Regions from separate parts of the Nocardioides sp. CPCC 206347 genome, predicted to be linked through region 1. Evidence: predicted binding sites of a transcription regulator. Region 1 holds the regulator's gene; each other region holds the start of a gene.

The links. Region 1 encodes LexA, which represses DNA repair genes until DNA is damaged. Its sites were predicted from a motif close to TCGAACANNTGTTCGA; they were not measured.
Region 2: the regulator LexA is predicted to act here: its motif matches at 6,507-6,522, upstream of ACOACQ_RS02655 (DUF222 domain-containing protein).
Region 3: the regulator LexA is predicted to act here: its motif matches at 8,577-8,592, upstream of ACOACQ_RS21920 (alpha-ketoglutarate-dependent dioxygenase AlkB).

The regions. Positions count from the first base shown of each region.
Region 1 is NZ_JBMCYZ010000002.1:222,108-232,675, forward strand. It holds gene ACOACQ_RS07260 (SGNH/GDSL hydrolase family protein) at 3-704, shown strand; gene ACOACQ_RS07265 (LysR family transcriptional regulator) at 695-1,585, opposite strand; gene ACOACQ_RS07270 (alpha/beta fold hydrolase) at 1,666-2,481, shown strand; gene ACOACQ_RS07275 (LLM class flavin-dependent oxidoreductase) at 2,478-3,287, shown strand; gene ACOACQ_RS07280 (ATP-dependent DNA helicase) at 3,391-5,409, shown strand; gene ACOACQ_RS07285 (MXAN_6640 family putative metalloprotease) at 5,390-7,039, opposite strand; gene lexA (transcriptional repressor LexA) at 7,089-7,832, opposite strand; gene ACOACQ_RS07295 (LysM peptidoglycan-binding domain-containing protein) at 8,087-8,470, shown strand; gene ACOACQ_RS07300 (hypothetical protein) at 8,585-8,914, opposite strand; gene nrdR (transcriptional regulator NrdR) at 9,209-9,685, shown strand; gene ACOACQ_RS07310 (vitamin B12-dependent ribonucleotide reductase) at 9,811-10,568, shown strand, end outside.
Region 2 is NZ_JBMCYZ010000001.1:550,386-560,953, reverse strand. It holds gene ACOACQ_RS02690 (type II secretion system F family protein) at 1-1,029, shown strand, start outside; gene ACOACQ_RS02685 (type IV pilus modification PilV family protein) at 1,029-1,511, shown strand; gene ACOACQ_RS02680 (type II secretion system protein) at 1,502-2,164, shown strand; gene ACOACQ_RS02675 (hypothetical protein) at 2,161-4,305, shown strand; gene ACOACQ_RS02670 (prepilin peptidase) at 4,287-5,102, shown strand; gene ACOACQ_RS02665 (imm11 family protein) at 5,170-5,724, shown strand; gene ACOACQ_RS02660 (hypothetical protein) at 5,738-6,244, shown strand; gene ACOACQ_RS02655 (DUF222 domain-containing protein) at 6,665-7,927, shown strand; gene ACOACQ_RS02650 (hypothetical protein) at 8,149-8,460, opposite strand; gene ACOACQ_RS02645 (hypothetical protein) at 8,607-8,834, shown strand; gene ACOACQ_RS02640 (hypothetical protein) at 8,912-9,247, shown strand; gene ACOACQ_RS02635 (hypothetical protein) at 9,365-9,580, shown strand; gene ACOACQ_RS02630 (hypothetical protein) at 9,691-10,002, opposite strand; gene ACOACQ_RS02625 (hypothetical protein) at 10,174-10,470, shown strand.
Region 3 is NZ_JBMCYZ010000008.1:843-11,410, reverse strand. It holds gene glmU (bifunctional UDP-N-acetylglucosamine diphosphorylase/glucosamine-1-phosphate N-acetyltransferase GlmU) at 1-598, shown strand, start outside; gene ACOACQ_RS21965 (ribose-phosphate diphosphokinase) at 694-1,674, shown strand; gene ACOACQ_RS21960 (AAA family ATPase) at 1,700-2,872, opposite strand; gene ACOACQ_RS21955 (maleylpyruvate isomerase family mycothiol-dependent enzyme) at 2,993-3,628, opposite strand; gene ACOACQ_RS21950 (MarR family winged helix-turn-helix transcriptional regulator) at 3,720-4,151, shown strand; gene ACOACQ_RS21945 (50S ribosomal protein L25/general stress protein Ctc) at 4,360-4,986, shown strand; gene pth (aminoacyl-tRNA hydrolase) at 5,097-5,699, shown strand; gene ACOACQ_RS21935 (3'(2'),5'-bisphosphate nucleotidase CysQ) at 5,832-6,623, shown strand; gene ACOACQ_RS21930 (hypothetical protein) at 6,638-7,441, shown strand; gene ACOACQ_RS21925 (VOC family protein) at 7,497-7,901, shown strand; gene ACOACQ_RS21920 (alpha-ketoglutarate-dependent dioxygenase AlkB) at 7,932-8,555, opposite strand; gene ACOACQ_RS21915 (GntR family transcriptional regulator) at 8,723-9,403, shown strand; gene ACOACQ_RS21910 (hypothetical protein) at 9,426-9,800, opposite strand; gene ACOACQ_RS21905 (FMN-dependent NADH-azoreductase) at 9,962-10,568, shown strand, end outside.

The DNA of each region.
Region 1 (10,568 bases):
ACGTGACTCGGCACCTCACCCGCCTCCGGCCCCGGCTGCTCCTCACCGTCCTGACGGTGCTGCTCGTTGCCGCCGTGAGTACGACGATCCTGGGCCGCGCAGGTGCGCGGACCGATCGCTGCGGGGAGATCGGCGAACGCGCCGACGAGCGGGCTGCGGTCGTGACGGGGACGGGTGCCGACATCCTCGTGATCGGCGACTCCTACTCCGTCGGCGCCGGTGTCCGTGCGCGCGACTCGTGGCCGGTGCGGCTGCCCGGCCGGGTCCGGGTGGACGGGTTCTCCGGGAGCGGGTTCACGGTCGGCGCGAGCGCCTGCGGTGACGTCTCCTTCGCCACCCGCGCAGCGCTCTCGCTACGCCGGTCGACCGACCTGGTCGTCGTCGAGGGTGGCCTCAACGACTACGACCAGTCGCTGGCCGATCTCGAAGCCGGCTTCGCGCGCCTGATGCGGGTGCTCGACGGGCGGCAGGTGCTCGTCGTCGGCCCGCCGCCGGCGCCGGAACGCCCGCGTGCCGATGTCGAGGCGGTCGACGTTGCGTTGGCCCGCCTCGCGGCGGCCCATCAGGTGGCCTACCTGAGCATGATCGACCTGGACCTCACCTACCTGGACGATGACCTGCACCCCGACCCCGCCGGGCACCGGGCCTTCGGCGACCGGGTGGCCGAACGGGTGCGGGACCTGCTCGCTCTGGCTCAGAGCTGACAGGCGCCCGCTCGGGTCAGTTCGGCGCCGTGCTCCTGGGCGACCGCCACCAGTCGCTGCGCGAGCGGTGAGAGGGCACCACGGGTGAGCGCGTAGATCTGCCGCGGTGGCAGGGCTCCGCGCAGCGGGTGCAGCACGACCTCGTCGTCGACTTCCGGGGTGGTGATGGCCAGCAGCGGCATGATCGCGCAGCCGAGTCCGGCGCGGACCACGGACACGACGGCCTGGTTGTCCGCCGTACGGAAGACGAAGTGCGGCGCGACCCCGTGCTCGGCGAGATGCTCCTCGACCCGGCCCTGGTCACAGATCGCAGGCAGCGCGACCATCGGGATTCCGTTGAGCTTCTTGAGTGCGACCGCGCCTGCCGCGAAGTCGCCGCGGCGGGCGACGAGGACGTGCTGGTCCTCGAGGATCAAGGTGCTGTCGACGCCGTCGCTGCCCGGCGCGTCGAGGAAGAGCACGTCGAGGTCGCCGGGGTCGGGAGTGTCGTCCTCGTCCTCGAACAGCCGGATGTCGCAGCCCGGGTGCTCGGAGCGGAGGCGCCCGACGACCGTGGGCAGCAGCACGTTCGTCACGGTCTGGAACGTCCCGACCTCGATCCGCCCATCCCCGGCGTGGAACCGCGCGACGTCGTCCCCGAGCGAGCGGGACCGAGCCAGGACGGAGCGGGCACCGTCCAGCACGAGTCGACCGAGCGCGGTCAGCCGAACAGGTCGTGGGCCACCGGGCCGGTCGAACACCGCCCCGCCGACAGTGCGTTCCAGCGCGGCGATCTGCTGGCTCAACGTGGACTGGGTGTAGCCGAGCCGCGCGGCCGCGCGGCCGAAGGTGCCTTCGTCGGCGATGGCGTCGAGTGCCTGGAGGTGACGGAGCTCGTACACCCGAAGCATCGTAATGAGTGATGGTCTTAATCGGAAGCAATCGCTTTTCGGAATCCTTGACCGGGCCTAGCGTCGATCACATGAACCCAGAGACCAGCTTCGACGTGAACGGCGTGACGCTCTGCGCCCAGACCTTCGGGTCCCCGGCAGACCCGGCCCTGCTGCTGATCCACGGGGCGTGCGCGTCCCTCGTGTGGTGGGAGACCGAACTCTGCGAACGCCTGGCCGCGGCCGGCCGCTTCGTGATCCGCTACGACCAGCGCGACACCGGGCGATCGACGAGCTTCCCGGTCGGTCGGCCCGGGTATGCCATGAGTGATCTCGCCGCCGATGCCGTCGCGCTCCTGGACGCCCTCGGTGTCGAGAGCGCCCACGTCGTCGGCCGATCGATGTCTGGCGGCGTCGCGCTGTTCCTCGGCCTCGACCATCCGGAGCGGACTCGTTCGGTCACCCTGGTGACCACCACGACCGGCGAGCTGCCGATGGGTGAGCTCGACGTACCTCCGGACCCGGACCCGACCGATGGCGCCGCGGTCGTGGACCACCTCGTCGAGGCCTTGCGTGCGTACGCCGGCGCCTCGCCACATTTCGACGAGGCAGCGGTCCGGGAGCTCGCCGTGACGGACATCGCGAGAACCCGCGACGTCGCGGCCACGCTCGTCAACCACTACGCGATGGACTTCGACGGTCCGCGCAACGGAGGGTTCGCCGACCTCCGCGTGCCCACCCTTGTCGTCCACGGCGAGGTCGACCCGATCTTTCCGTTGTCCCACGGCGAGGCGTTGCGGGACGCGATTCCCGGTGCCGAGCTGGTGGTCCTCTCCGGCGCCGGCCACGATGTTCCGCGTCCCACCTGGGACCAGTTCCTCGAGGCACTGGTGGAGTTCACGTCATGAAGTCGGCGATCTGGATCCCGTTGTTCGACGAGCTCGCCGACCCGCTGGTCGTGGCGCGCCTCGCAGCGGAAGCCGAGGAGGCCGGATGGGACGGGTTCTTCGTGTGGGACCACGTCCGTTGGCGTGAGCCCGTCCAGGCCGCGGCCGACCCGTGGATCACCCTCGCCGCGATCGCCACCGCCACCTCCACGCTCCGGCTGGGCCCGATGGTGACCGCGTTGCCGCGCAGGCGGCCCCAGGTGCTCGCCCGGCACACCGCGACCCTGGATCGCCTCAGCGGCGGGCGGCTGACTCTCGGTGCCGGGCTCGGCAGTGACCGGTTCGGCGGCGAGTTCTCCCGGTTCGGCGACGAGGAGGACGACCGCACCCGCGCCGGGATGCTCGACGAGTCGCTGGCGATCCTGCGCCAGGCGTGGACGGGTGAGCCGGTGCAGCACCACGGCGACCACTTCACCGTGGACGACGTCCGGTTCCTGCCGCGGCCGGTGCAACCGTCGGTACCGGTCTGGATCGCCGGGTTCCCCGGCAAGGAACGGCCGCTCCATCGAGCCGCGCGCCACGACGGGTTCGTGCCGGTCAACCTCGAGCACCCGGACCAGCTGGCCGAGGCCGTCGCGAAGATCGCCGACCTCCGCGTCGGGCAGCCGCAGGCGTCGTACGACGTCGCGGTGACGCTGGCCGCCGACGCGGACCTGGCTGCCTTCGAGGCCGCGGGGGCCACCTGGTGGCTCGCCGACTTCGATCCGCACGCGATCACCGTCGACGAGGTCCGGGCTGTCATCCGCGGCGGCGCGTTCGCCCCGTAGACCGGGCCAGGTTCGTCGAGTAGCCGCGAGGAACGAGCGGCGTAGTCGAGACGCCTGTGGAGGGGCGTCGGTGACCGTCGGCCCGACCATCTAGGGTTCTCCGGTGACCACCGACGCCGCGCAGCAGGCCAACCCCGTCCGGGAGCTGCTCGCGACCGCGGTGGCCGCGCTCGGCGGCCAGCAGCGCGACGGCCAGGTCGCGATGGCCGACGCGGTGGCGGGTGCCTTCGCGGACAAGGAGCACCTGCTCATCCAGGCGGGCACCGGCACCGGGAAGTCGCTGGGTTACCTCGTCCCCGCGCTGCTCCATGACCGGCGGGTCGTGATCGCCACGGCCACCCTGGCGCTCCAGCACCAGCTCGTCGAGCGGGACCTGCCCCGCCTGGTCAAGGCGGTCGGCACGACGCCCGGCCTCGATGCGACGTACGCCGTCCTCAAGGGCCGGTCCAACTATGCCTGCCTCCATCGGATCCGGGAAGGTGCGCCCGACGAGCAGGGCGAGCTGATCCAGATCCCCGAGGGGACGATGGGGGCGAAGGTCCTCGAGCTGCGCAAGTGGGCCGAGAAGGCCTCCAAGGCCAAGGAGACCGGCGAACGCGACGAGGCGCCGCGGCACACCGAGAAGGAGTGGCGCCAGGTCAGCGTCTCCGCACGCGAGTGCCTCAGCGCCAGCAAGTGCGCGTACGGCGAGGAGTGCTTCGCCGAGCGCGCGAAGGAGAAGGCGCAGCGCTCGCACCTGATCATCACCAACCACTCGCTGCTCGCGATCGACGCGATCGAGGGCATCCCCATGATCCCCGAGTACGACGCCGTGGTGATCGACGAGGCGCACGAGCTCGCCGCCCGGGTGACCCAGGCCGCGACCGACGAGCTCTGGGCGGCCGAGGTCGAGCGGGCTGCCCGTCGCAGTGTCCGCCACGTCGAGGGCAACGAGGCCGACGACCTCGCCGACGCTGCCGACGCACTGCGCGCTGCCGTCTCCGAGGCCAGCCCCGGCCGCTTCGAGACGCTGCCCGAGGAGCTGTCCGACGCCCTCGTCCTGGTGCGCGATGCCGCCCGGGCCTGCGCGTCCGCATTCCCCAAGGCCGAGGCCGGCAGCGAGCCGGACCCGGCCTTCACCCAGGCCAAGGGCATGGTGCAGGAGGTCTTCGCGACCGCCGAGCGGATGGCGGCGTGCTCGGAGTCCGACGTGCTGTGGCGCACCGAGGGCACCGACCGGATCCCGCCGACCCTGTGCGTCGCGCCGCTGCAGGTGTGGGGCCCGATGCGCGACAAGCTGCTGACCGACAACACGGTGGTGCTGACCTCGGCGACCCTGATGCTCGGCGGCGACTTCGACTCGATCGCCACCTCGGTCGGCCTCAAGCCCAGCGAACGCTCACGCGAGGCGTCGGTGGTTGAGGTGCGAGGAGCGTCAGCGACGAGCCTCGAAACCTCCGACAAGCAGCCCTGGCGCGGCATCGACGTCGGCAGCCCCTTCGACTACCCCCGCCAGGGCATCCTCTACGTCGCCCGGCACCTGCCACCGCCGGGCCGCGACGGCCTCGCGAAGGCCCAGCTCGACGAGATCACCGAGCTGGTCGACGCCGCCGACGGCCGCACGCTGGGGCTGTTCTCCAGCCGACGTGCCGCCGAGGCCGCGGCCGAGCACGTGCGCACCGCCCTGCCGCACCTCACCACGCTGGCCCAGGGCGACGCCCAGCTCCCGGAGCTCGCCCGCCAGTTCGTCGAGGACCCGCACACCTGCCTGTTCGGCACGCTCGGCCTGTGGCAGGGGCTCGACGTCCCGGGGGACACCTGCCAGCTGGTCATCATCGACCGCATCCCGTTCCCGCGCCCGGACGACCCGTTGATGAGTGCCCGTTCGAAGGCGGCCGACAAGGCCGGCGGCAACGGCTTCATGCAGGTCTCCGCGACCCATGCGGCGCTGCTGCTCGCGCAGGGTTCGGGTCGCTTGATCCGTACGACGTCCGACCGTGGCGTGGTCGCCGTACTCGACCCCCGGCTCGCGACCGCCCGCTACGGCTCGTTCCTCAAGTCGAGCCTGCCGCCCATGTGGGCGACGACCGACCCGGCCATGGTCCGGGCTGCGTTGAAGCGGCTCAGCCGCGCACAGCCTTGACCACGACGCTCTGGTAGACGCCGTCGTCCTTCGGCAGGCCGCCGCAGGTCCACTGGTAGTCGCGCGTACCGCAGTTGACGTAGCGCGTGCTGGCGCTGACCGCAGCCACCTCGACCCAGTCGACGGCTCCACCGAAGGAGTACGACGACACGCCATCGCCCGTGCTGTTGAGTGCGACGATCTTGGCGACCGGCGCCTGGCCCTTCTTCTTCACGGTCACGACCGCGGCGCCGCCCGCGATGATGTAGTTGAGGTTGAGCTGGACCCGCAGCTTCCATGCGCCGGTCATCTTCGGGACGAACCGGTAGTGCTTGGCGCTCAGGTGGTGCAGCTGGAAGCGCAGGCTCTTGGACGGCGCGGAGGCGCTGAGGTTGTAGGTCCCGTACAGCGGCGTGGGGGCGTAGCCGGCACCCTCGGAGTAGAACGCGGAGGGACGTCGGTTCCAGAAGGCGAACCCGGCGAACTGCACGTTCATGGTGGTGCGCAGGTCGGTCAGCGCCGAGGTGATGGCCTGGACGGAGTACTGCCCGGCGCCGGCCTTCTCCCACATCTTGCGCACGATCACGGGAAGCAGCCCCTGGGAGGTGGGGTAGCGCTCGCCGAGGTACCGGAAGAAGATCCACGATCCGTACTGCGCGAGGTTGCCCCAGCGGTCGACGGGCTGGCTGGGCACGCCGAGCGGGCCGTAGGGCAGGTAGGACCGGTTGTCGTTGATCGCGTTGAAGAGCTCGTCCTCGGCCCAGGTGGCGGTGCCCTCCATGAACCAGCCGTCCTCGTTCGCGTCGTAGGCGAACTGCACGGCGTGGAAGTACTCGTGGGCAGCGGTGACCTTGAGGTTGTCCGCCGGGGTGTGGCTCGGGTAGTCGGCGGCGCTGTAGTCGTTGTCGACGACGCAGTAGGCGGGTGCCGCACCGTGGCCGCTGATCTCCTGGTCGGTCGCGCAGTAGCCGTAGATGCCGAACTGGCCGAGCTCGGCGATGTAGACGTCGACCTTGTCGGCGCCGTTCCCGCCGATGAAGCCGTCGCCCGCGGGCCGCTGGTAGCCGGCCGTTGTGTAGGCATTCGCCACCACGGAGAAGGCCTGGGCCACGAACTCGACGTAGTCGGGGTAGTTGGCGTCGGTGCCGGACCAACGGCCGCCCGGGCCGTTCTCGGGGTCGGCGGCGCTCGCGTCGGCTCCGTCGACGTAGTGCACGCAGAGGTAGCCGGTGCACAGCGGGGTGTTCTCCGGCGTCTGGTAGCAGGGCGGGCCGGTGTTGCCCTCGCACTCGTAGCTGCCGGGAGCGTTGGCGCCGTCGGTCGGTCGCGCGAGCAGGCGCCCGGCGTCGTCCTTCTTGTCCTTGGGCAGGTCGGCGCGGCTGGCCGCCAGGTCGCGCAGGGCGAGGGTCGCGTCCTTGCCGTGGTCCTTGGCGTCCGGCATGGTCGCCGTGGCTGCCGGGTCGAGCAGGTCCTCGACCGTCTCGAGGGCCTCCTCGGCGACCTCCTGCGGGGTCTCCGCCGCGGCCGCACCCGGGTCCGCTGGGTCGCCAGGGTCGGCCTGCGCTGCGGTGCCGAGGAACGGCACGAGCAGGAGGAGGGCGAGCAGGGCGATGAGCAGCCCCGAGAAGGGCAGGTTGCTGCGGCGCGTCATGGGGAAGTTCGGCCTTCGTGGTCGACGGATTGAACCCCCTGACCTTACGTCAGACCCGGCGAAGGACCGCCGTGACCTTGCCCAGGATCGTGGCGTTGGTGCCGTCGATCGGCTCGAACGCGGGGTTGTGCGGCAGCAGCCACACCTGCCCGGCCTTGCGCTGGAACGTCTTGACCGTCGCTTCGCCGTCGATCATGGCGGCCACGATCTCGCCGTTCTCGGCGGTCGGCTGCTGGCGGATCACGACGTAGTCGCCGTCGCAGATGGCAGCGTCGATCATCGACTCGCCACTGACCTGGAGCAGGAACAGCTGGCCGTCGCCGACGAGCTGGCGGGGGAGCGGGAACACGTCCTCGACGCGCTCCTCGGCCAGGATCGGGCCACCGGCCGCGATCCGGCCGACGACCGGCACGTTGCGCGGGGTCGGCGCTGCGTCGTTGATGCCGGTGTCGTCGTACCCGTCGTGACCGGTCTCCTCGACCGTCGACATGGCGCGGCGGGCGGCCATCACCTCGGGCAGGAAGACCTCGAGGGCGCGCGGGCGGTTGGGGTCACGCTTGAGGTAGCCCTTCTCCTCCAGGGTGCGCAGCTGGTGGGCGACGCTGGAGGTGCTGGTCAGGCCGACGGCCTGGCCGATCTCGCGCATGCTCGGCGGGTAGCCGCGCTTCTCGATGCTGTCCTTGATGTGCGCGAGCACGCGCAGCTGGCGGGCGGTCAGCCCACTGGCGTCCGGGGGGCCGTCGGGCAGCTCCGTGACGGTGCTGCCACTCGTGGTCTTGGCCTTGTCAGCCATGGATGCCCTCCCAAGTCTTCCGGCAGATCGCCCGGATCGGATGTGACGACGCTAACCGATGAACGGGCCGTTCTTCAAACATCTGTTCGAAGGGCGTGTCGCGACACGCCGTCGAGTGTTTGTTCGAACAGGTACTGGATTTGTTCGAACACCTGATCTAACCTCGTACACATGTTCGATCGAACGCCTGATCGATCAGCTTCTGTCGGACGGCCTGACTAGACATGGCCCGTCCACTTCCCCCGGAGGTTTCCATGAGCACCATCACGTTCGCCCCGCAGGTCTCCACCGTTCGTCGTACGACGACGGCCCGCCCGGTGCGTGCCCGCAGCCAGCACAGCCAGGTCCGGCTGACCCGCCGCGGCCGGCTCGTGGTGCTCGCGTTCGCCTTCGCCGTGGTGATCGCGGCCGCCGTGTGGCTCGCCGCCGGTTCCGCCGCGACCCGCGAGGGCGGCGGCGCTCCCGCCGTCGAGGTGGTCACCGTGGCGCCCGGCGAGACCCTGTGGGGCCTGGCCAGCGACGTGGCCTCGACCACCGGCGACGACGTCCGCTCGGTGATGGAGCAGATCCAGCAGCTCAACACGCTCGACTCGAGCATGGTCTACGCCGGCCAGCAGCTCCGCGTTCCGACGGAGTAACCACAGCTCGCCCGTCGCTTCGACCCCGACGGGTGCAGGGGAAGACGAGGGGCGGGGTCTGGCTCATGCAGCCGGACCTCGCCCTTCGCGCTGTCCGCCCGGGCTGTCCGCGCGCTACCGAGCGGCGCGCTTGCCGCCCTTGGGAAGGCTGGGGTCGCGCTTCACGCGGGGCTGGGGGCCTTCGCTCCAGCCGACCGCACGCGAGAGGCGTACGGCGAGCATGAACGCAAGGAACAGGCAGAACATGGCGCCGACGCAGGCGATCAGCAGGAAGAACCAGGCGCTGGCCTTGCCGTCGTGGCGGGCCGTGGCGCCGAAGTCGATCGCGGCGAAGACGAGGTATCCCCAGGCCACCAGCGCGAAGGTGATCCCGACGGCAAGCAGCAGGAGATCAGGTCGAAAACCTGCCTTGGCCCGGTCTCCGGATCGCTTGCCTCCCGCCACGGCGTCATTGTGTCCGATGGGTGGCTGACGTGTCCCCTCAACCCTCCGATGGGCCGGTTCGGAGCGCAAATGAGCCCGCCCGAAAAACTTCTTCGAACTCCTTGGGGGCCGGGCTTGCACCCGTGGTGGTCGAGGCGTACGGTTACCACTACATCTAGTAGTTACAACGATGTAGTTCTCCACATCTAGTCCACAGGACGAGGGGTGGAAACGCACAGATTTCGTCCCGTTGTGCACAGGAGGCTCCCCCTCTGTCCACAGCATCCGCCACCCAGGTTCTCGTGAGGAGGGCTCATGCACTGTCCGTACTGCAAGCACAGTGACACCAAGGTCCTCGACTCGCGGGTCTCCGACGACGGCTGTGCGATCCGCCGCCGCCGGATGTGCCTGGACTGCGAGAAGCGCTTCACCACCGTCGAGGCCATGCAGCTGACGGTGCTCAAGCGTTCCGGCGCCACCGAGCCGTTCACCCGCGAGAAGGCTGTCTCGGGTGTGCGCAAGGCGTGCAAGGGACGCCCCGTCGACGAGGACGACCTGGCCCGCCTGGGCCAGGAGGTCGAGGACCAGTTGCGCCTCGCCGGCAGCCCCGAGATCGCCGCCCACGAGGTGGGCCTGGCGATCCTTTCCCCGCTTCGTCGCCTCGACGAGGTGGCCTACCTTCGCTTCGCCTCGGTCTACCGCGGGTTCGACTCCGCGGCCGACTTCGAGAACGAGATCGCTCTCCTGCGCGCCGAGCGGCAGTTGCAGAGCGAACCAGCCCCCTCGGGCTGACCACAGACGCCCGGCAGGTGGTGGGGAAGCCGCCTGCCGGGCCACCCCCCTCTCGGATTCACCGGTTTTTAGAGACACCTTTGAACAGACACCGCCGCACGACGTACCAGGAGACCAGGAGAGACATGACCGAGACGGCCAGCAACACCGAGGCAGCCACCGCAACCGGCGGCCACAAGAAGGGTCTGAAGATCGAACGGGTCTTCAGCACCGAGGGCGTGCACCCCTACGACGCCATCAACTGGGAGCGTCGCGACGTCGTCCAGCAGAACTGGAAGACCGGCGAGACCGTCTTCGAGCAGCTCGGTGTCGAGTTCCCCGACTTCTGGTCCCTCAACGCCTCGACGATCGTCACCACGAAGTACTTCCGTGGCGCCGTCGGCACCCCCGAGCGCGAGCGCGGTCTCAAGCAGCTCATCGACCGGGTGGTCTCCCGCTACACCAAGGCCGGCATCGAGAACGGCTACTTCGCGTCTGCGGTGGACGCCGAGATCTTCGACCACGAGCTGACCTGGCTGCTCGTGAACCAGTACTTCTCCTTCAACTCTCCGGTCTGGTTCAACGTCGGCACCCAGTCCCCGCAGCAGGTCTCCGCCTGCTTCATCCTGTCGGTGGATGACTCGATGGACTCGATCCTGAACTGGTACAAGGAAGAGGGCTTCATCTTCAAGGGCGGCTCCGGTGCCGGCCTGAACCTCTCCCGCATCCGCTCCTCCAAGGAGCTGCTGTCCTCCGGTGGTACGGCGAGCGGCCCGGTCTCCTTCATGCGCGGTGCCGACGCCTCGGCGGGCACCATCAAGTCGGGCGGCGCCACGCGTCGTGCGGCCAAGATGGTCGTGCTCGACGTCGACCACCCCGACATCGAGGAGTTCGTCGAGACCAA
Region 2 (10,568 bases), on a different contig from region 1:
CGCGAGCACGTCATGCACCTGTCTCGCCAGATCGCGGCGTTCCTGAGGGCCGGGCTGCCGATCCTGGACGCGGTGAAGTCGATCGGTGCCGACAGTGAGAACTCCTCGGTGCGCCGGATGATGCACGACATCGAGGACGGCCTGCGCACGGGTGAGCGCTTCTCGGACACGCTGGAGCGCTACCCCAAGGTCTTCCCGGAGTTCTACCGTGGCATCATCCGCTCCGCCGAGCTGACCGGTGAGCTCGACACGGTGCTCAGTCGGCTCGCGTTGTACCTCGAGCGGGACCTCGAGACCCGCCGCAAGATCAAGTCGGCGCTCATCTACCCGATCGCGGTCGCGCTCATGTCTGTCTTCACCGTCGGGGTGCTGGCGGTCTACGTGCTGCCCAAGTTCGAGACCTTCTTCGCGGACTTCGACGCGAAGCTTCCCTGGACGACCCGAGTTCTGCTGGGCTTCACCGACTTCCTTGGCGCCTGGTGGTGGGCGATTGCTGCGGGGATCGGAGCCTGGGTGCTCCTGTTCGTCATCTCCCAGCAGTTCGAGCGTGGCAAGTACGTCTGGCATTCGTTCCTCCTCGGCGTGCCGGTGCTCGGCAGCACCATCCAGTACGCCCTGGTCGAGCGGTTCTGCCGCGTGATGGCCTCGATGGTCGGCGCCGGTGTCAACCTGCCGGAGGCGATCCGGGTCGCGACCGACTCACTGCGCAACCGGGTGTTCATCAAGCGGCTCAACGGGGTCACCGAGCAGATGCTCGAGGGCCAGGGCCTGGCCGCTCCGCTGGCTCGTACTCAGCTGTTCCCGGGAACCGCGACATCGATGCTCCGCGTCGGCGAGGAGACCGGCTCCATGGACACCCAGCTCGAGGTCACCGCGGACTACTTCGAGGACGAGCTGACCTACAAGATCGCCAAGCTGACGGCACTCTTCGAGCCGATCGTGATCCTGATCATGGGTGGCATCGTCGGATTCGTTGCCATCGCCCTCGTCCAGGCGATGTACGACATCTTCCAGCAGGTGGACATCTGATGCAGCGCACCGGGCAGCGACCGCGTGACGAGCAGGGCGAGACCCTGATCGAACTGGTGGTCGCTGTCGCCATCCTCGGGATCGCCGCGGTGGCGATCCTGAGCGGACTCATCCTGAGCGTCAAGGCGTCGACCCTGGGGAGCAACCAAGCCTCGGGCGGTGCCTACGTGCGGAGCTTCGCCGAGGCCATCCAGAACCACGTCGATGCCAGCGGCTACGCGACGTGTGCGAATGCCACGTCGACCTACCAGGGCGTCACGGTCACCAACCTGCCCAGCGGGTACACCAAGACGGTGGTCGCGGTGCAGTCATGGAACGGCAGCGCGTGGGGTGCCTGCACGGGTCTTGGCATCCAGCGGCTCAATCTGAGGGTCACCACTCCCGGTGACACTTCGCATGGTGCGTCGGAGACCCTCACCGTCATCCTGCGGCAGCCCTGCAACGGTGCTGCCACGACCTCGGCGAGCAACCCATGCGCATGACCTGGAAGCGGTCGCGCTGGCTGCGACGTGAAGACGGCTTCACCCTCGTCGAGATGGTGATCACCGTCTCGATCCTCGGGATCATTGCCGTGGTCCTGTTCGGCGTGGTCATCCAGTACCTCAAGGTCAGTGGAAACACGCGGGCACGACTGGGAGAGTCGACCGACCAGCAGTTCATCTCGACCTACTGGCAGGCGGACGTCAGCAGCCTGGGGCGGCGCTCCTTCACCCCGAGTGATGTCAGCAACCCGGTCCCGAGCTCACAATCGGTCTACGTCGGCGCGGCCGGGCCGGGCGGCTGCGGAAGCACGGTCGGAACGGTGGTCGTTGCCTTCGCCTGGACGGAGTTCACGGTCGGGTCGTCCGTCCCGGCCAACGCCTGGACCTCGACCGCGCAGGAGGTGGCCTACGTGCGGGTCGGCGGAAGTGCGCCGTACAAGCTCCAGCGCGTGCGTTGCAAGGCCGGCGTCGAGGCAGCGCCCCTGACGGTGGCCCACAACCTGACCGGGACCCCGACGGTCACGTGCGACTCCACCTGCACCGCCGCGTCGCCACCCAACCGGGTGTCGATGCAGTTCACCGTCCGGGACACCTCGGAGCCCACCAGCACCGGGTACACCACCACCGTGACCGCTGATCGGAGGCAGGGATGATCAAGCGCCTGCGGAAATTGCGTGAGGACTCCGGCATGATGCTGGTGGTCGCACTGCTCGTCATCACCACCATCGCTGTCGTCACCGGAGTGATGCTGTCCCACGGCTGGACGAACTTCCGGACCACGGTCGCGCTGCGCGGGGTCGCGGGAACCACCTACGCGGCCGACGCGGCAGCCAAGATCGCGATCAACAACCTCCGCCAGGGTGCCAATGCGCCCGGATGGACCGACCCCACGTTCCCCGGAGCGTGGGACAACTGGGTCTACACCAACAACGCCGACGGCACCGGCTGTTTCGGCGCGGTAGGGGAGAACCCGGACAACAATCTCGAACTGAACAACCTCTATCCGGCCGCGGGCGACCAGACCAGTGCCTCATCGGCGCGCGTGGAATGCTCCAGCGTTCCCGGGACCGGGATCTTCGGTGGTGGCAGTGGGGTCGGGATCGAGGATCCTGACCCGACTGATGCTTTCGCGCGCGCGCTGACCACTGTCGGCACCTCGGGCGCGTACCAGGGCATCACCGTCAACCCGCTCGGCACCGGTGGCGATGCGCCGCTTCCTGTCCGTGGTGGTGTCGCCTCGAAGTCCTTCATCACCGTCGAATCGGGATCACTGGTGACCGACGGCTACGTGAGGGCAGAAGGCGCCTGCAGCGGAGACATCGTCGCGGGTGTCGATGACAACGGGGTGGAGCAGCGGTTCTGCAACGCCGCAGGCACAGTGCCGGTTCCTGCTACGCCGACCTCCCCGTTGTCTTCGGTGCCGACCTATCGCGACGCCAGCAGCATGGGCTGCAACTTCCAGCCCGGCTTCTACAACAACGCGGCGGCACTGAGCGCTGCCGTCAACAACTGCGGCACGGCCTACTTCGCAAGCGGGCAGTACTACTTCGACTTCGTCGATGAGGAGCACTCCGGCAGCAACACGTGGAACATCACGACGACCGTCCTCGGTGGCGACATCACCTCGCCCTCGGATCCTTCGATCCCCGGCCGGTGTGTCAGCCCGATCAGCCGGAACTCCGGCAACGGAGTCCAGTTCGTCTTCGGCAACAACAGCCGGATCACGGTGAGCGACACAGCGCACGTCGAGCTGTGCGGCCCCACCAACGGCGGCGACGCGCCCATGACGCTCTACCAGCAGCAGTCGGGTTCGACGGCGAGCCCTGTCGTGGTTCCTGAAGCGAGTGCTGGCACCGTCGACCAGAAGACCGGAAACGGTGGCGGGTTCAAGTGGACCACTGGCGTCCCGACTCCTGCCGGAACGACCATCCGCAACGCGATCGCGTCGCCCGATGCGCTCAGCTACTCCTGGCTCGTCGCCGGCAACAACGACGACGTGGGCATGGACCTGCGCGACTTCCCGGGCCTGTCTGCCATTCCGGCCGGGTCTGACATCACCTCGGCACAGGTTCGGGTGAAGTACCGCAAGTCCAGCGCGCGAAACCTCACGGTCACCGTCAACGGCCAGACCCCGTCGAACGTGGCGATCAGCGCTCCGAGCCCGACGCCGACTCCGACCACCACCGAGTGGGGTTCGGCCGACATCGCGTCGCAGCTTCGCACCCAGCTCCAGGGTGGCTCGTTCAACGCCACTCGGCCGACCCTCGAGCTGCGACTTCTCGACGCGGCGGCGGCCGACACCCTGGTCATCGACGCAGTCACCCTGTCGGTGACCTACGTGCCGCCGACGCTCCGCGCCGCAACTGACAACATCATGTTCATCAATGCTCCGGCGGGTAACTTCCACGGCGAGTTCGTGATCCAGGGAGCCACCTTCGCACCGAACGGATTCGTCCGACTCGTTCCCGGTTCGTTCGACGATGCGCTGGTCGCGTTCCGCTGGGGCCTGGTCGCCCGGGGCGTCGACTTCAAGGCACAGCCGTCCCAGACGTTCGGGTACCCGCTGGTCTCGATCCCCGACGCAGGGGTCGGGCTCGGGAACAAGGTGACGGTGGTCGACCTCAAGGTCTACGTCTGTGTCCAGGCCGGGACCTGCGCCACTGGTGGCAAGCACGCCCTGACAGCGCGCGTGATGATCACCGATCCGCCGTACGACACTTCCGGTACCTTCGAGGGCATCCCCGAACCCGGTGTGCGACAGATCAAGGTTCTCAGTTGGGCGGAGCAGAACTGACCACGCAGGAGATCCTCAGCGTCTTCGTCCCAGTCTTCGCCGGCCTTCTCGGGTTGAATATCGGGTCGTTCCTCAACGTCGTCGCGCACCGCGTGCCGGCGGGGGAGTCGATCGTCAGCCCACCGTCGGCGTGCCCGAGGTGCGGGCACGAGATCCGGAACCGGCACAACGTGCCGGTGCTCGGGTGGCTGGTCCTGCGGGGGAAGTGCTTCGACTGCGGGGAGCCGATCAGTGCGCGGTACCCGCTGGTCGAGCTCGGGACGGGCGTGGCGTTCGCGCTGGTCGCGCTGCGGCTCGGCACCGACGAGCAGGGACTGCGGTTGCTGCCGGCGTACCTCACCTTCGTGGCCATCGGGATCGCGCTCGCGCTCATCGACCTGGACGTCCAGCGTCTGCCGGACAAGATCGTCCTGCCGTCGTACGTCGTCCTGGCGGGTCTGCTGCTGATCGACTGGGACGGGGGAGCGCTGCTGCGCGCGCTCGAAGGCGCGGCGATCCTCGGTGCGTTCTTCTTCATCGTCTGGCTGATCGCGCCCGGGGGCATGGGCTTCGGTGACGTGAAGCTGTCCGGGATCGTCGGCGGGATGACCGCGTACCTGACGTGGGGGACGTTCCTCGTCGGCGCGTTCATGGGGTTCCTGCTCGGCGCCGTTGCCGGGGTGCTGCTGATGGCCGGCGGCAAGGCCGGGCGCAAGACGGCGGTGCCGTTCGGGCCGTTCATGATCCTCGGCGCGTTCGCCGCGATCCTGGGCGCGGGGGGCCTGGGGGACTATTACCTGGAACTGATCGGGTACTAGTCATGTGTCAGTCAAGGCGGGACAGTCTCGAGCCCGACAAGTGGGCAGGATTTGGGGTGGAACTCCCGTGAGCGGACTCAGCCAGATCGACAAGCTGTATCCCACGCCAGATCCTGACTACCCCGAGTTCCTTCCGGCCCATCCGAAAAATGCGCACATCGACTGGATGGCATTCATGGCCTACGTCGAAGAAGGACGCCCGGATCAGCCTTCGACGTACAACTTCTATCTTCGTGCACAAGGCCGCGTTGACGCCGTCTGGCTGAATGGCATCGCCCAGCCTCTCGTTTCACCGGCGCTGCGGGAGGTCATGCACGACGTCGCCGGAGAGGACCTCGATTTCCTGCCCGTGGCCGTTAACGAAGAGCCGTACTGGTTGATGCGAGTTCAGACCCGTATAGACGCGCTTGACCCCGATGCCTCACAGTTCAACCGCGGCTCACGCGGCAACATCAAAACGATCCAGCGCGCCGTGTGGCTGTCCGACCGGATCACCGACCCAAAGATGTTCACCATCCCCCAAACACCTCGAAGCATCTGGGCAACTCCGTCGGTCGCCGATGCGTACAGGAGTTCTGGATGCACTGGGCTCAACTTCGGTCCTTATGGTGAAGTCGTGTGACCGAGACATGTCCGTGAGCGAGGCGGAGGGGGAGGCGGGAGCTGAGGTGGCACTCGCCATTGGCGTGGATTCCGGGATGCTGTTGTTCGCTGATGCCTGCGATACCGACATCGGCCTGGAAGAAACCAAGCCGTGGTGGAGCGGCAGAGTGCCGCTTCCCAGTTGTGGTTGGGTCGCCACGACTCACGCTGTTCTGATTGATACCGGCGGAGATGATGAGTTTCCCGTCGAGGCCGACACGGATCACGGCTTGTGTCGCAGGCTGGTCATTGCGTTCGACGAACCATCGGACCGGGAGTGGCAGCATTTGAAGATTCTTGGCGTGCCGTCGCACCTGTTGTTCGTGGGTGACCCTGGGATGGCCCAGCAGTTCGAGGTCGAGCCCCTCGCACAGGCGATCGCGGCTCCTGGGGTCTGGCTGGTGACGCGTTCAGAAACCGCGAACGTTCGAATCGACATACAGCAGACGCTTGAGCCTGACGCCGGAACTCAGACGACTGCAGTTCGTGTGTCGATGTGAGGTCCAGAACGAGCCACAGGTCGCCTGGCTCGTCGCCGACCAGCGGAAGTGTGGACATCGGAAAAGCGGGATCGGCACAGGGCCTGCCGAATGATGGAATGTCTTCAACAGGCCGTGGTGGTCGCAATCCCGTGCAGTGTCCCCTGCATGGAGCGGCCGCCACGGCCTGAATTGGTGAATCAGTACCAAGCCTGCCTCGTTTTACCTGCGGTGTGACCCGGAGTTTGTTCAAAATTTCTGCGGCTTGGGGTTTCCCGCGGGTTCGAACGGGTGTACGATTGACCGTAGGTCACGACAGCCGGAGCCCCGTGCGGGGAGGAGGGTGTCGAGGCCGAGTCCAGGTCGGGACAGTCAGTGCCCAAGGAAGGGCCGCCGGTCGGGCGACACGTGTTGTAGCCGTGCTCGTCCGCAGGAGAAGACATGACCGCCACCGTCGCCACGGGTGTTCACCCGATTATGGCGTGCGTCCAGACGGTCTCGAACGCGGTCGCCGATGTCGCCGACGTACAGCCGATCTTCATGTCGACCGATGAGAAGAAGGCCGCTCTGGTGGGGCTGGCCGCTGGGGAAGCGGCGCTGGCAGAGCTCCGGTTGCGGGTTCTGGCGAGTTCCGACGACGTGGCCGACGAGGCGGGTGCGTACGACGCCGCAGCGTGGTTCTCGCAGGCAACGAAGGCAGACCCGGCAGCCGCGCGCGCCGACCTGCACCTGGCGAAAGCGCTGGAGGAACGGCCGCTGGTCGCTGCCGGGATGCGTGAGGGCGGGGTGTCGCAGGCGCAGGCCCGTGTGATCGTGGCCGGCGTCGATGCGCTGCCCAAGGAGCTCGGGCCGGAGGTGCTCGCCGCGGCTGAGCGGACCCTGGTCGGGTACGCCGCCGACTTCCGGCCGCGCGAGCTGCGCAAGATCGCGCGGCACGTCCTCGGGGTGGTCGCGCCCGAGATTGCCGAGGAAGAGGCTGGCAGGCAGCTCGAGGCCGAGGAGGCCGCCGCGCGGGAGAAGGCGTCGCTTAAGTTCCGCGACCTGGGTGATGGGCGGACCCGTGTTTGGGGCGTGCTGCCGACGTCGGTGGCGAACCGGTTGAAGGCTTACCTGCAGGCGTACACGTCACCGCGGCGCTGGTCTCGAGACGGTTGCGGCGCAACCTCCTCGACCAACGAGGGGGAGCGGGTGCCGCAACACCGGGCGTACGCGTGGGCGCTCGCCGCGCTCCTGGAGGCGCTGGACCCCGACAACCTGCCGGAGCATGGCGGGGACGCCACGACGGTGATGGTCACGATGACGCTGGAACAGCTCCTGGCGGAGCTGGCCACGGCGGGGCTGTTGTCCGAGGGCGACGAGATCTCGGCATCCGAGGCCCGGCGGCTCGCCTGCCAGGCATCGATCATCCCGGTGGTGCTCGGCGGCAAGGGTCAGGTGCTCGATCTCGGCCGGTCGCAACGGCTGTTCTCCAAGGCGCAGCGCAAGGCCCTCCGCTTACGTGACAAGGGCTGCCGTGCCGAGGGCTGCGACGTCCCGGCCGCGTGGACCGAGGCCCACCACCTGAAACCGTGGTCAAAGGGTGGGAAGACCGACCTCGAGGACGGGATCTGCTTCTGCAGCCACCACCATCACCGGATTCACGACCATGCGTACTCGCACGAGTTGTTGGCGAATGGGAATGTCAGGTTTCACCGACGGAGATAGGCCGTGGCTCGTCGGAACTCGATGAAGGTGACGTCGCGGCAGGCGCCGTTTTGGCGTGCCCCGGAACTGCGCGGATCTGCCGAGGACCGTGCGGCCTCCTCGGCTCAACGCACCTGACGAATCTGTCGTCCGAACGGCCAAAACAGGACAGATTCGTCAGGTACGACGCGCACCCGTTCCGTCCGACTGTGCCGCGACGGGAGCGGAGCCGCGCATCGCACCTAGTCGTCGAGCACTTTGCGAGCTTCGCCCCACTCGCGCTCGAACTCAGACTTGTCGATGTCGTCATGCGGGAAGTCCCAGTCTTGGAGGGGCTTCTCCGGAGCAATGCCGTACCGGCCCTCATACGCCTGGACCGCAGCGATCCCACTGGCGTCACGCGCGGCGACAACCTCATCAAGTGCAGCTGCAGCCCGCGGGCGGCGTTCAGACCCCGCCAGTTCGACGGATCGCGTGATCCAGCCGTCATCTGCGACTTCCCAGAGGAAGGTTACGTCCCCTTCATCCCAGTGCGACCGCACCCACCTCGGCATGGATGGATCGTTGCACCGATGGACTGCCCTGTCATGCCGCTGTCGGAGCGGGATCTGCCCGAACGGGGAGCGGCATGCAGAGCGCGAACTCAGCCTGCCGCGAGACCTACCCGTGACAACATGTGCGCGTGCCCTTTGAGCCAACCGTGACCTCGAAGGTCGCCGAGATCCTCGCGACGGTCGTGGAGTGCGGTGGCGAGGCAAGCGGTGCGCATCTGCTCGACACTTGTGGCTTAAACAAGGCTCAGTTGACTCGCCAGCTCCGATGGATGGAGATGCAGGACTTCGTCAACCAGGTTGGGTCGTGGAATGACGGTGGTCTGTGGGTTCGCGCAACGGCCCTCGGTCGAGCGATCCTCGCTGCACAGCCCTGAGCCCTTCGCGCTCTTGCAGCTGATCGGCCGTGCCGACGTGCGGTCACGAGTTCCGGCACTCGGGCAGACTGCGACGCATGAGCGACGGCCTAAGAACCGAGATCCTGCTGTCGATGCAACGGGCGCTTTGGGAGCACGTGACTCAGGACCTCCGTGGCGTGGCAGTGGAGTACTCGGGAGAGTTGGATCGCGGAGCGCACGTTGTCGCTCGGTTCCTGTACGAAGGCGACGCTGGCCCGTTGCAGCGCGAGTGTGTATCTGAGTCGGAGGCGTACTTCTTGGCGGACTTCCTGCCCGACATGTCTACCGAGTTCGTTGCTGTCGACCACGCAGATCGCGATCTTCAGGGCGACGAGATGTGGGTCTTCCTGCGGTGGGAACCAACACCGGAGTTGCCGGATCAACCGCACTGAAGCGCCCGACCAAGCCGCTGTCGGAGCGGAACGCCGGACCATGCCGCTGTCGGTGCGGGAACCCGCACGGGCGGGCACATGGGCGCACGACGGCAGCGAATCGTGCGAGCATCAGATGTGACCGATCCACGGGATATCTCCACCATGTTCACCTTCTCGCAGAGCAATCCTTCCGGAGCTGGACAGGGAGACGTGGCAGCGCTGCTTCGCCGAGTTGCCGACACGATTGATGGACTCGGCGACATCGAGATCTACGACGTCACGTTCCGATCCGAGGTCACCGACGGCGAAGACGACCTCACAATGTCCGTCTACTACGACCGCCCCGAGTAGGGACGAGACATCCTCCGACGCCCGACCATGCCGCCGTCGAAGCGGAGTCTCGATCCGGCTACCGGTTGGCCTGAAAGCTGCCGACAGGCGAGTGCGACTCGCTCCGCCGGTCAGTACGGCCCTGTTGTTACGGAGATGTAGGCCTCCGCGAACACCGCACACGCAAGAAGGACTGCAGCCGAGACTGTCCCGAGCAAGATGCCTCGGCCGACAGGACGGCGGATGAGAAAGAGTCCGGCGGTCAGGAAACAGGCGGTCACGGTCCCGACGACTTCCAGCCACTTTTGGAACTCAGATCCGGAGTAGTAGGAGTCGCCGTCGTGGACGGCCAGCCTTGCGACCAAGCCGGTCAGTAGGAGACCCGTTAGGCAGGTGGCCAGCGACTCCCGACTGAAACGTCGGGAGCCATCAGAACTCTGCATGAACCGATCATGCCCAGCGGAGCCGCCTCTGTCTGACAGATTGATGGACCGGTTACCTTGTCGACGTAGACAGCGCCTGCGTGCCGCTCCTGATAGATCCGAGACGCACGGACATGCTGCGAACAGGACGGTCGTGACGATCAGCGAGCAGCCGGCCGTAAGGTCGTGCAGATGAAGTTCCGGCAGCGGCGTCAGCGCACGGCTGATCTGCACGTGCAGTTCATCTGGGGCGGCGAACCCGTCGAGGGTTGCGATCCGATTGCATTGCTTGTTGCATCAGACGAGCCAGAGGCTGCAGTTGCACGTGCCGGAGCGTTGGGTGTCTGGCACGCCTCGGTACTCGATGACATCAGGATCAAGGCCAGCGAGGCGGAACACGCCGCAGCCGACCCGCAGGGGTTTGTGTGGCGTCGTGCTGACGAAATGCAGTGGCGAGGTTCGGGATCCTGGCCAGGTCTTCAGAGATGACGGCTGAACCACCGTTTCAGTCCTACAGCAAGGATCCGCTCCGGCGGCGCGCTTGAGGCCGAGATCTCGTTAACCCGCTCCGATCGACCATGCCGCCG
Region 3 (10,568 bases), on a different contig from region 1:
CGGCACCCAGGTGCTCGGCAAGACCGTCATCGCCGAGGACGCGGTCGTCGGACCCGACACCACCCTCCAGGACTGCGAGATCGGCGCGGGTGCCCGGGTCGTGCGCACCCACGGCCAGCTCGCCGTCATCGGCGCCGGCGCCACCGTCGGCCCCTTCGCCTACCTGCGTCCGGGCACGCTCCTCGGCGCCAACGGCAAGATCGGCACGTTCGTCGAGACCAAGAACGCGCAGATCGGCGAGGGTGCCAAGGTGCCGCACCTGTCGTACGTCGGAGACGCGGAGATCGGCGAGGGCACGAACATCGGCGCCGGCACCATCTTCGCGAACTACGACGGCTCCGCGAAGCACCGCACGAAGGTCGGCCGTTTCGCCAAGACCGGCTCCAACAACACGTTCGTGGCACCCGTCGAGATCGGTGACGGGGCGGGAACCGGGGGCGGCACCGTCGTACGACGGAACGTGCCGCCGGGGGCGCTGGCCGTCAGTGGCGGCCCGCAGCGCAACCTGCCCGGCTGGGCCCAGAGCAAGCGCCCCGGGACGGCCCAGGCCGAGGCAGCGGCAGCGGCGGGCAAGGATGAACAGTCAGGGAACGGCTGAGGCTTTGTCCGAAAACCGGTGGGGACTTGGGGCCGACCGCACCGAGCAGGCAGAATCCTAGGCATCACTTCCGGCGACCCAGGGGAGTCACTCGCGTGAGCGGTCTGAAGAAGACGACCGAGAAGAACATGATGCTCTTCTCAGGACGTGCCCACCCCGAGCTGGCCGATCAGGTCGCCGAGCTCCTGGGACAGCCTCTCGTGCCGACCCAGGCCTACGAGTTCGCCAACGGCGAGATCTACGTGCGCTACGAGGAGTCGGTTCGCGGCTGCGACGCGTTCGTGATCCAGAGCCACACCACTCCGATCAACGAGTGGATCATGGAGCACCTGATCATGGTCGACGCGCTCAAGCGCGCGTCCGCCAAGCGGATCACCGTGGTCATGCCGTTCTGGGGCTACAGCCGCCAGGACAAGAAGCACCGCGGTCGTGAGCCGATCTCCGCGCGCCTGATCGCCGACATGTTCAAGAGCGCCGGTGCCGACCGGATCATCACCGTCGACCTGCACGCCGACCAGCTCCAGGGCTTCTTCGACGGCCCCGTCGACCACCTCATGGCGCTGCCGCTGCTCGCGGACTACATCAAGTCCAAGTACGGCGACCAGCCGCTCGCCGTGGTCTCGCCGGACGCCGGCCGGATCAAGGTCGCCGAGCGCTGGTCCGCACGCCTCGGTGGGGCGCCGCTGGCGTTCATCCACAAGACCCGTCGCACCGATCGTCCGAACGAGACCGTCGCCAACCGGGTCGTCGGTGAGGTCAAGGACCGGATCTGCGTCCTGACCGACGACATGATCGACACCGGTGGCACGATCGTGAAGGCCGCCGAGGCGCTGATGGCCGAGGGCGCGGCAGGCGTCGTCATCGCTGCCACCCACGCGATCCTCTCCGAGCCTGCGGTCGACCGCCTCAAGAACAGCACCGCTGTCGAGGTCGTCATCACCAACACCCTGCCCGTGCCGGCCGAGAAGCAGTTCGACAAGCTCACCACGCTGTCGATCGCGCCGCTCGTGGCCCGCGCCATCCGGGAAGTCTTCGAGGACGGCTCGGTCACGAGCATGTTCGACGGCCACGCCTGACGCTTGCGCTGCGGACTACCCCCGGTCAGGCCTCGTCGAGGCCCCGCACGAACGCACCGAACCCCGGCAGGGTGAACCGCACCAGGCCGTGGCCGACGGGCTCGATCACGCCCTTCTCGATGAGGCGTTCGCGCGGAACGCTGATCGCGCGGGAGTCGACGCCGAGGCCAGCGGCGATGGCGGCCCGGGTGACGTTGCCGTCGCCGGCGGCGGCCATCGCCGCGAGGAACCTCTGCTCCGACTGCGAGGCCGCCCCCCAGCGCGCGCGATGCATCGCGGTGATCTGGTCGCGGGCGACGGGTAGCCCGCGCTTCACCGCGGTGAGGGTGAGCCGGGCGCCCTTGTCCGGTGGCGCGGCCTCCCAGGTCGTGCTGCCGAGCAGCTGCAGCAGGTAGGGGTAGCCGCGCGACTCGTTGACGATGGCGGTGAGCGCGGCCTCGGTCCACCCGACACCTTCGGCCTCGGCCGGCGCAACGAGGGCCGCCCGGGCGTCGTCCGTCGACAGGACGTCGAGCGAGACGAAGGTGCTGCGCTCCCCGAACGTGGCGGCCCGCGTCAACGCCTCGGGGGTGACGGGGAGGCCGGCGGCGACCGCCGCCATCGGGTTCTCCGCGCGTTCGCCGTCGAGGTTCTGCAGGGTGTTCAGGAGGACGGACATCTCCTCGGCAGAGGCGGTGTGCAGCTCGTCGAGGAGGAGCAGCAGGCCCGCACCTCCCCGGCTCCGTACCGAGGACGCCGCCCCGTGCAGCAGGGACTCCAGCATGCCGACGGCCGCCATCGGCGGCGGCGTCGTCTCCTTGCGCGCCACCTCGGCCTGCACCTTGGCCCCGGGAAGTCCGACCTCCACCGTCAGCCGATCGAGCTGTCCGCGCCACCGGTTGCCGGCTGCGCCACCGGGTACGGCGTCGGCGCGCTCGAGCGCGCGGCCGATGCTGTGCGCGATCTCGGGCAGGACGGGTTGCTGGCGCGAGCACGCGACCCAGGCGGTCACGAAGCCGGACTCCTCGGCCCGGCGCTGGCCGGCCCGCAGCAGCGACGTCTTGCCGATGCCACGGGGTGCGTGGAACAGGAGGAGCGGACCGCCGAGCTCGCCGAACGTCGCGACACGGCCGAGCAGTCCCTCGATCCGCCGCATCTCCGCGGTGCGGCCGGCGAGGATCCGCGGCACCTGGCCGGGGGTGTAGGGATTGTTCGGCATGGCGATCTCCCGAGCGTGATACGTCTTTATACTTCGCCCAAGCATAAAGCGGTATCTCCTCCCGGGGAAGGTGCCCGGAGGTACGGGTCGGTGATCTCCCTGGCCTGACCGGGCCCCGGCTCAGGTGAGTGTCGGTACCAGTGCGGTGCCCTCGCCCTCGACCAGCGCAGGATCGGGTCGCCGGCCCGATGCGATCATCAGCAGCTCCTGCATCGGCCCACTGACGACCGGCCCCTTGCCGCGGGCCCACTTCACGTCGGTGGCGACCATCCGGACACTCCGGACGAGCTTGCCCGTACCCATCAGCGGCGCGAGGCGTCGTACCCGGTCGGCGGCGACAGCCGCCGCTGCCGGAGGCATCTCACGGGTCCGCCCGAGCGGGCGGACGATGTCCTGGTGGTGCAGGAGTGCGTCGATCAGCGGCTCGACCGACGTGGTCGTCGGGACGTGGTGGGTGCTGGTCGCGTAGCGCTCGAAGTCGGACAGGATGCTGTCGCGCGTCTCGCGGGCGCCGAGCCGCTTCACCTCGCGGAAGATCATCGAGTTGTAGCCACGGCCGAGGTTGCGGGCCATGAGCCCGCCCATGTCGCGCCAGCCGATCTGGGGTGTCGAGATGACGTGGGCGGCGACGTCGTGGACGGTCCACCCGGGGCACAGCGTGTCGTGGGACCAGTCCTCGTCGGGGAGCTCGGCGAGCAGGCCGGCGAGGGCCGCCCGCTCCGCATGGATGTGGCGCCAGAGCTCGCTCTTGTCCATGGGACCTCCTTGGCGGCTCACGAGATGGTCAGGCTTCCTGACTGCTATCGTCAGGTGAACTGACTTGTTCGTCAAGCCCCCAGGAGGAGTGGTGACCGATCCCCACCCGGCGCTGCTGATGTTCATCAGTGCGCGGTACGCCGAACAGCGGATCCACGAAGCGATCGTGGCCGCCGGGTTCGACGACCTCACGCCGGCGATGGCGCGCGTCGCCGCGCGCGTCGCGGAGCAGGGGAGCAGGATCACCGACCTCGCCGAGCAGGCGCGGATCACCAAGCAGAGCGCGAGCGTCCTGGTGGACCAGCTCCTCCGGGCCGGGTACGTCGACCGGGTGCCCGATCCGTCCGATGCCCGTGCCCGGCTCGTGGTCGGTGCCCCACGGGGGGACCGGGCGCGGGAGGTGGCCCGGCGCGAGGAGCGCGCGATCGAGCGGGAGTGGACCAGCCGGCTCGGCCCGGAGGCGATGGCGGCGCTCCGTGGAGCCCTCGAGTCGCTGCGCGAGATCACCGACCCCTACCGCTGACCGGAATTTCGCCGTACCCCCGGATCGTGGGTAATCTTCTCCGGTTGCCTCGGCGAGGGAGCTCCCGCTTCTATGACTCCGTGATCGACTGGGCCGGCTCGTAGTACGTCACGACGCCGCGCGCCCTGCCGGTCACCGGGTGAGGGAAGCGCGGCGCTCCTGTTTCCGCAGGCTCCCACCGAGACCCAGACGATCCAGGAGATTCCCCATGAGCACCGAGAAGATCAAGGCCGAGATCCGCGCCGAGTTCGGCAAGGGCGCCGCCCGCCGCATCCGTCGCGAGAACAAGATCCCCGCAGTCGTCTACGGACACGGCAACGAGCCGATCCACGTCACCCTCCCGGGCCACGAGACCATGATGGCGATCCGCCACGGCGGCGCCAACGCGCTCCTCGAGCTCGACATCGACGGCACCGTCCAGCTCGCCCTGACCAAGCAGGTCCAGGTCGACCCGGTCCGCCGCGTCCTCGAGCACGTCGACTTCGTTGCCGTCGTTCGCGGCGACAAGGCCACCGTCGACGTCCAGATCCACGTCGTCGGCGAGGCCGAGCGGGACACGCTGGTCGTCACCGAGAACAACACCATCCAGGTCGAGGCCGACGCCACGAGCATCCCCGAGTCCATCGAGGTCAACATCGAGGGCGCCGCCGCCGGCACCCAGTTCCTCGCGGGCCAGATCGAGCTGCCGAAGGGCACCACCCTGGTGACCGACCCGGAGACGCTGATCGTCAACGTCACCGGCGCGCAGGACAGCGACACCGGCGAAGAAGAGGCCGCCCCCGCCGAGGGCGAGGCCGCTGAGGGCGAGACCGCCGAGGCTGGCGACAGCGAGTGACCTTCGGCCGGCTCAGGTGGTTCCTGGGCCGTCTGATCTCCCCGGCACGTTCCATCGTGCCGGGGAGTTCTGCCGTTCCTGAAGAGACCGACGAGACCGAGGAGGTCCCCGTGGCAGACGACACCAGCGCCGATGTGTGGCTCGTCGTCGGGCTCGGCAACCCCGGGCCGTCGTACTCGGGGCATCGGCACAACATCGGCTACCTCGTGGTCGACGAGCTCGCCCGCCGGATGGGCAGCGGCTTCCGCGCCCACAAGACCGGCCGCGCCGACGTCGTCGAGGGCCGCTTCGGTGCGCCGGGCACGACCTCGCCGCGCGTGGTCCTCGCCAAGGCACGCACCTACATGAACGAGTCGGGCGGTGCCGTCAAGGCGCTGGCCACCTTCTACAAGGTGCCCGCCGATCGGATCATCGCGATCCACGACGAGCTCGACATCGACTTCGGCACCCTGCGCAGCAAGCTCGGTGGCGGCGACAACGGCCACAACGGCCTCAAGTCGATGCGGTCCTCGCTCGGTACCGGTGACTTCTACCGGGTGCGCGCCGGCATCGGCCGCCCGCCCGGTCGCCAGGACGTCGCCGACTTCGTGCTGTCGAACTACTCCGGCGTCGAGCGCAAGGAGCTGCCCTTCCAGGTGGACTCCGCTGCCGATGCCGTCGAGTCCCTGGTCGCCGACGGCCTCGAGAAGACCCAGCAGCGCTTCAACTCGTAGCCGCGACTTGGGGTTTGTCACGCCCGAGTCGGGGTTTGTCACCGCCGAGTTGTGCCTTGTGTACGACGGCGCGGACACAAACCCCAACTCGGCGGTGACAAACCCCAACTCGGCGATCGCTACGCTGCGCGGGTGACCTTCGATCCCGGCGTACCCCCCGCTGACGTTGTTGCCGATGACCACCGGTTCGCGGCCTGGCTGGCCGAGGCCGCGGGCCAGCGCTTGCTGGAAGTCCGCTCCGAGGGCCTCGAGGGCAAGGAGCTCAAGGACGCCGGCGACCGGGCGGCCCACGTGCTGCTGATGGACCTGCTCGCGACGTACCGCCCCGACGACGCCGTCCTGTCCGAGGAGGCGCTCGAGAACGCCGCCGACAAGGACGCCCGGCTGCAGGCCGACAAGGTGTGGATCGTCGACCCGCTCGACGGCACCCGCGAGTTCTCCGAACCGCCGCGCGACGACTGGGCCGTGCACGTCGCGCTCTGGCAGGGCGGCACCCTGATCGCCGGCGCGGTCGCGCAGCCGGTCCTCGGCGAGACGTTCAACACCGGTGCCCCGCCCGTCGTCCCCGTGCGTACGTCGACGCGGCCCCGGATCGCGGTCTCCCGTACCCGCCCGCCCGCCTTCGTGCAGGCGCTCGCTGCCGAGATCGACGCCGAGCTCGTGCCGATGGGCTCGGCCGGGGTGAAGATGATGTCGGTGGTCCGTGACGTCGCCGACGCCTACGTCCACGCCGGCGGCCAGTACGAATGGGACTCGGCCGCTCCGGTGGCCGTTGCCCGCGCCGCCGGCCTGTTCACCTCACGGGTGGACGGAAGCGAACTGGTCTACAACCAGGCCGACGTCTACCTGCCCGACGTGATCGTGTGCCGCCCGGAGCTGTCCGCGCAGATCCTCGCGTTCATCGCTGCGCACGGCACGGACTGATCCGACGCCCCGCCATGGCTGAGCAGAAGGTCGCGCAGGAGGAGGCCCGGTCGCCGATCGACTGGCCGGCCACCTTCGCGGGCGCAGCCGCGGCGGTCACGGTGGCCGTCCTGCTCTCGACGCTCGGCGCGGCCGGCACCCTGATCGGCGCTGCGCTCGGCAGCGTCGTCGCGACCGTCAGTACCGCCCTCTACAAGCAGGGCATCGAGTCGAGTCGCCGGCGGATGGCCGAGGTCCAGGCCGTCGCCCTGCAGAAGGTGAACCTGGCGGACCAGGACCTGCGCCGGGCGGAGCGGCGACCGTCGGGGCCTCGCGCCGAGCAGGACGTCGCCCGGGCCCGTGAGCGACTCGACGAGGCCAGCAGTGCCCTCGAGCCCGACACCGGTCCGCCCGCGGCCGAACCGCCCGCAGCGGCCGAGCCGGGTCGCTGGGCGGCCCTGCCCTGGCGGCGGATCGCGCTGCTCGCGGTCGCCGTGTTCGTGCTCTCGCTCGCCGTGATCAGCATCATCGAGGTGCTGGCAGGCAAGAGCGTCTCGACGATCACCGGCGGAACCGATGACGACCGCACCTCGATCACCGGGATCTTCGGGGACCGCACCGCGCCGGACGACGAACCGACCGAGCAGGTCACCCCGACCGACTCCACCCAGGAGCCGGCCGAGTCCGACTCGACCACGCCGACCCAGGAGACGTCGCCCACCACGACCGACGCGACGGAGCCGACGCCCTCCGGCACCCCGACCGAGACGGTCACGGTGACCGAGACGGCCACGGAGTCCGTCGACCCGGTGGATCCGACGGCCTCGGTCACCCCCTGACCGGGCGGGCCGAAACCCGGTTGTGGCGCGGCCTCTCACTGGAGAGAGTGGCCGCATGACGTCGTACATCTCGCACACCACGGTCGACAGCCTCAACGCCTACGAGCTCTCGGAGTGGTGGAAGCCCGTCCTCGGCTACGTCGACATCGAGGGCGACCCGAACCTGCCCGGTCACGTGGAGTGCGCGATCCGGGACCCGGAATCCGGCCACGAGATCCTCTTCCTGCAGGTGCCGGACGCCAAGACCCCGCTGAAGAACCGCGTCCACTTCGACCTGCGACCGCGCGAGGTCACCCGCGACGAGGAGCTGGCGCGCCTCCTGGAGTACGGCGCCACGCAGGTCGCCGACCACCGGGGCATCCACGGGCCCGGCTCCGGCTGGGTCATCCTCGCCGACCCCGAGGGCAACGAGTTCTGCATCCTGCGCTCGGACGCCGAGGTCGCGGCCCAAGAGGCCTGAGGCCTGGCGAGCCGGCTCGGCCATTCCAGCTCAGAAGACGTTGAAGGGCCGGAACTGGACCGAGATCCGCGGTCCGGCCGACGCCACCTTGGGGACGGCGTGCTCCCACGTGCGCTGGCACGAGCCGCCCATCACGACGAGGTCGCCGTGGCCCATCTCGACCGCGAAGCCCTCGCTCCGGCGCTCCGGGTCGCGCGGTCGCAGGTGCAGCTTGCGGGGGTCACCGACGGACACGATGGCGACCATCGTGTCGTGCGTGGAGCCGCGCCCGATGGTGTCGCCGTGCCAGGCGACGCTGTCGCGTCCATCGCGGTAGTAGCAGCACCCGGCGGTCCTGAACGGCTCGCCGAGCTCGTCGCCGTACCGGGCCGACAGGTCCTCGCGTGCCGCCGTCAGGGCGGGGTGGGGGAGGTCGTCACCGATCATGTACGTGTGGACCAGGCGGGGTACGTCGACAACGCGGTCGTACATCGACCGGCGCTCCGCGCGCCAGGGGACGTCGTTGACCAGCGCCGCGAAGACGTCGTCCGCGTGGGGGAGCCAGTTGCGGGCGACGTCGACCCACGCCCCGTCACTCAGGCCGCGTCGCTCGATCGGGCCGGTGTGGTCGGGCGCGACCGTCTCGAACAGGGTGCTCTGGAAGTCCACCGCCATGCGATCCATCGTACGACCCGATCGAACAGGTGTTCGTATGCCGTGGGCGTGTCGGTGTCCACGAATCCGATGGTTCGGGCAAATAAATCGGTGTTCGCCGGACGCGTCCCCGACCCCCTCCTACTGTCCGGAATGTGTCACCGGTCCAGGGGGGTTCGACAAGACGCATGCTCAAGCACGTGGAGATCCGTGAGTACGTCCGCGACCTCGTCCGTGGCAGCGTTCCGGGCACCGCGGCGCCGTCCGAACGCGACCTGGTGGACCGGTTCGGAGTCGCCCGGATGACCGTGCGCCAGGCGCTCGACGCCCTGGTCGGCGAGGGCGTCCTCGAACGGTTCCCCGGACGCGGCACCTTCGTCGCCGCGCCGCGTCGGGTCCCCACCGGTGTCTCCGGCTTCACCGAGGACATGGCGGGCAAGGGCCTGGTGGCCGACTCGCGCACGGTCGTCGCCGAGCGCCTCGCCCCGAGCCCGTCCGTCGCCGGAGCACTGCGCCTGCGGCCCGACGAGACGGTCGTCCACTGGCAACGGCTGCGTCTCGTGGACGGCCGCCCCGTGTGCCTGTCGGACGCCTTCCTGCCGGACCACATGGTCCCGGGTCTTCTCGAGAAGCTGCCTGCCAGCCTGTACGACGACCTGGCCGCCCGCGGGGTGCGGCCGACGTGGGCCGAGGACGACATCGCGGCCCGCACGGCGACGGACGTCGAGGCCCGCCTGCTCGACCTCCCCGTCGGTGGTGTGGTGCTGCGGCGTTCACGGCGCGCGATGTGGCGCGACATCCCGATCGAGGTGTCGCGGACGATCTACCGGAGCGACCAGTACTCGGTGGGCCTGTTGCTGCGCGACTGACGCCGACGCCCGCGTGGACCCGTCAGCTGCTCAGGCCGCCCAGCGGTGCGACCGTCTGGCCGGTCTCCTCGCAGACCCACTGCGGATCCGGGCCACCGAGGTCGGGGTCGATGTGCAACGCATGGATCGGCCCGTCCTGGCACCCCACGCAGACCGGCCAGAGGCCTTCGCGGGTGCCGCGGCCGAACCGGTCAGCCAGGGCGTCCTGGAGGTCCTGGGCGATGAGGCCGCCGATGTACGGCGCCCCGTCGACCCACTGCTCCAGCCACCAGCGACGTTCGGAGCAGGCCTCCTCGAGGAGGGTCACCGTGTTCGGCGTCCCGAGGGCGCGCGCCTCGAGGTCGGCGAGCACCTGCGCTCGGGCCACGTAGATCACGCTGTCGTCCACAAGGCCCATTGTGCGTTGGTTTCCCAAGGGCTGCCCGGAGCACGGGTGGGAGGTTGCGATGGTGGCGCGCGACGGGCTCCGGGACTAGCGTCGTCCTTGGCGTCCGGTTCTCGGTGCTCGTCCTGCCGGCGCTGTCCTGGTCACCGAATTCTGCGCCCCCTGGAGTCCCCATGAGCACCCGTCTCCTGCACATCATCGCCACGCCGCGTGGTCTCGCCTCCAACACCGGACGCGTCTCCAGCGTCCTGATCGAGGAGCTGCACCAGAAGTACGACGACCTCGAGGTCACGACGCTCGACCTCTTCAGTGCCGACCTGCCCGCCGTTGCCGGCGTGAACATCAAGTCGAAGTACGCCCTGATGACCGGACAGCCGGTCGACGAGGCGGCCACCGGCTCGTGGCAGGAGATCGAGCGCACCATCGAGCAGTTCCTCAGCGCGGACCTGTACGTCCTGACCGTGCCGATGTGGAACTTCGGCATTCCCTACGCGCTGAAGTACTACATCGACGCGATCGTCCAGCCGGGCTACCTGTTCACCTACAACGAGCAGGGCCAGCCGGTCGGCCTGGTCGAGGGCAAGAAGATGGTCTGCGTGACCTCGCGGGGCGGTGACTACTCGCAGCCACCGATGTCCAGCCTGGACCAGGTGCAGAGCTACCTGAGCAGCATCTTCGGCTTCGTTGGCATCGGTGACATCGAGTTCTTCCCGGTGCAGCCGTGCGACGTGACGGTCGAGCTGCGCAACGCCGCAGCCAAGGCGGCCATCGCCGACGTCC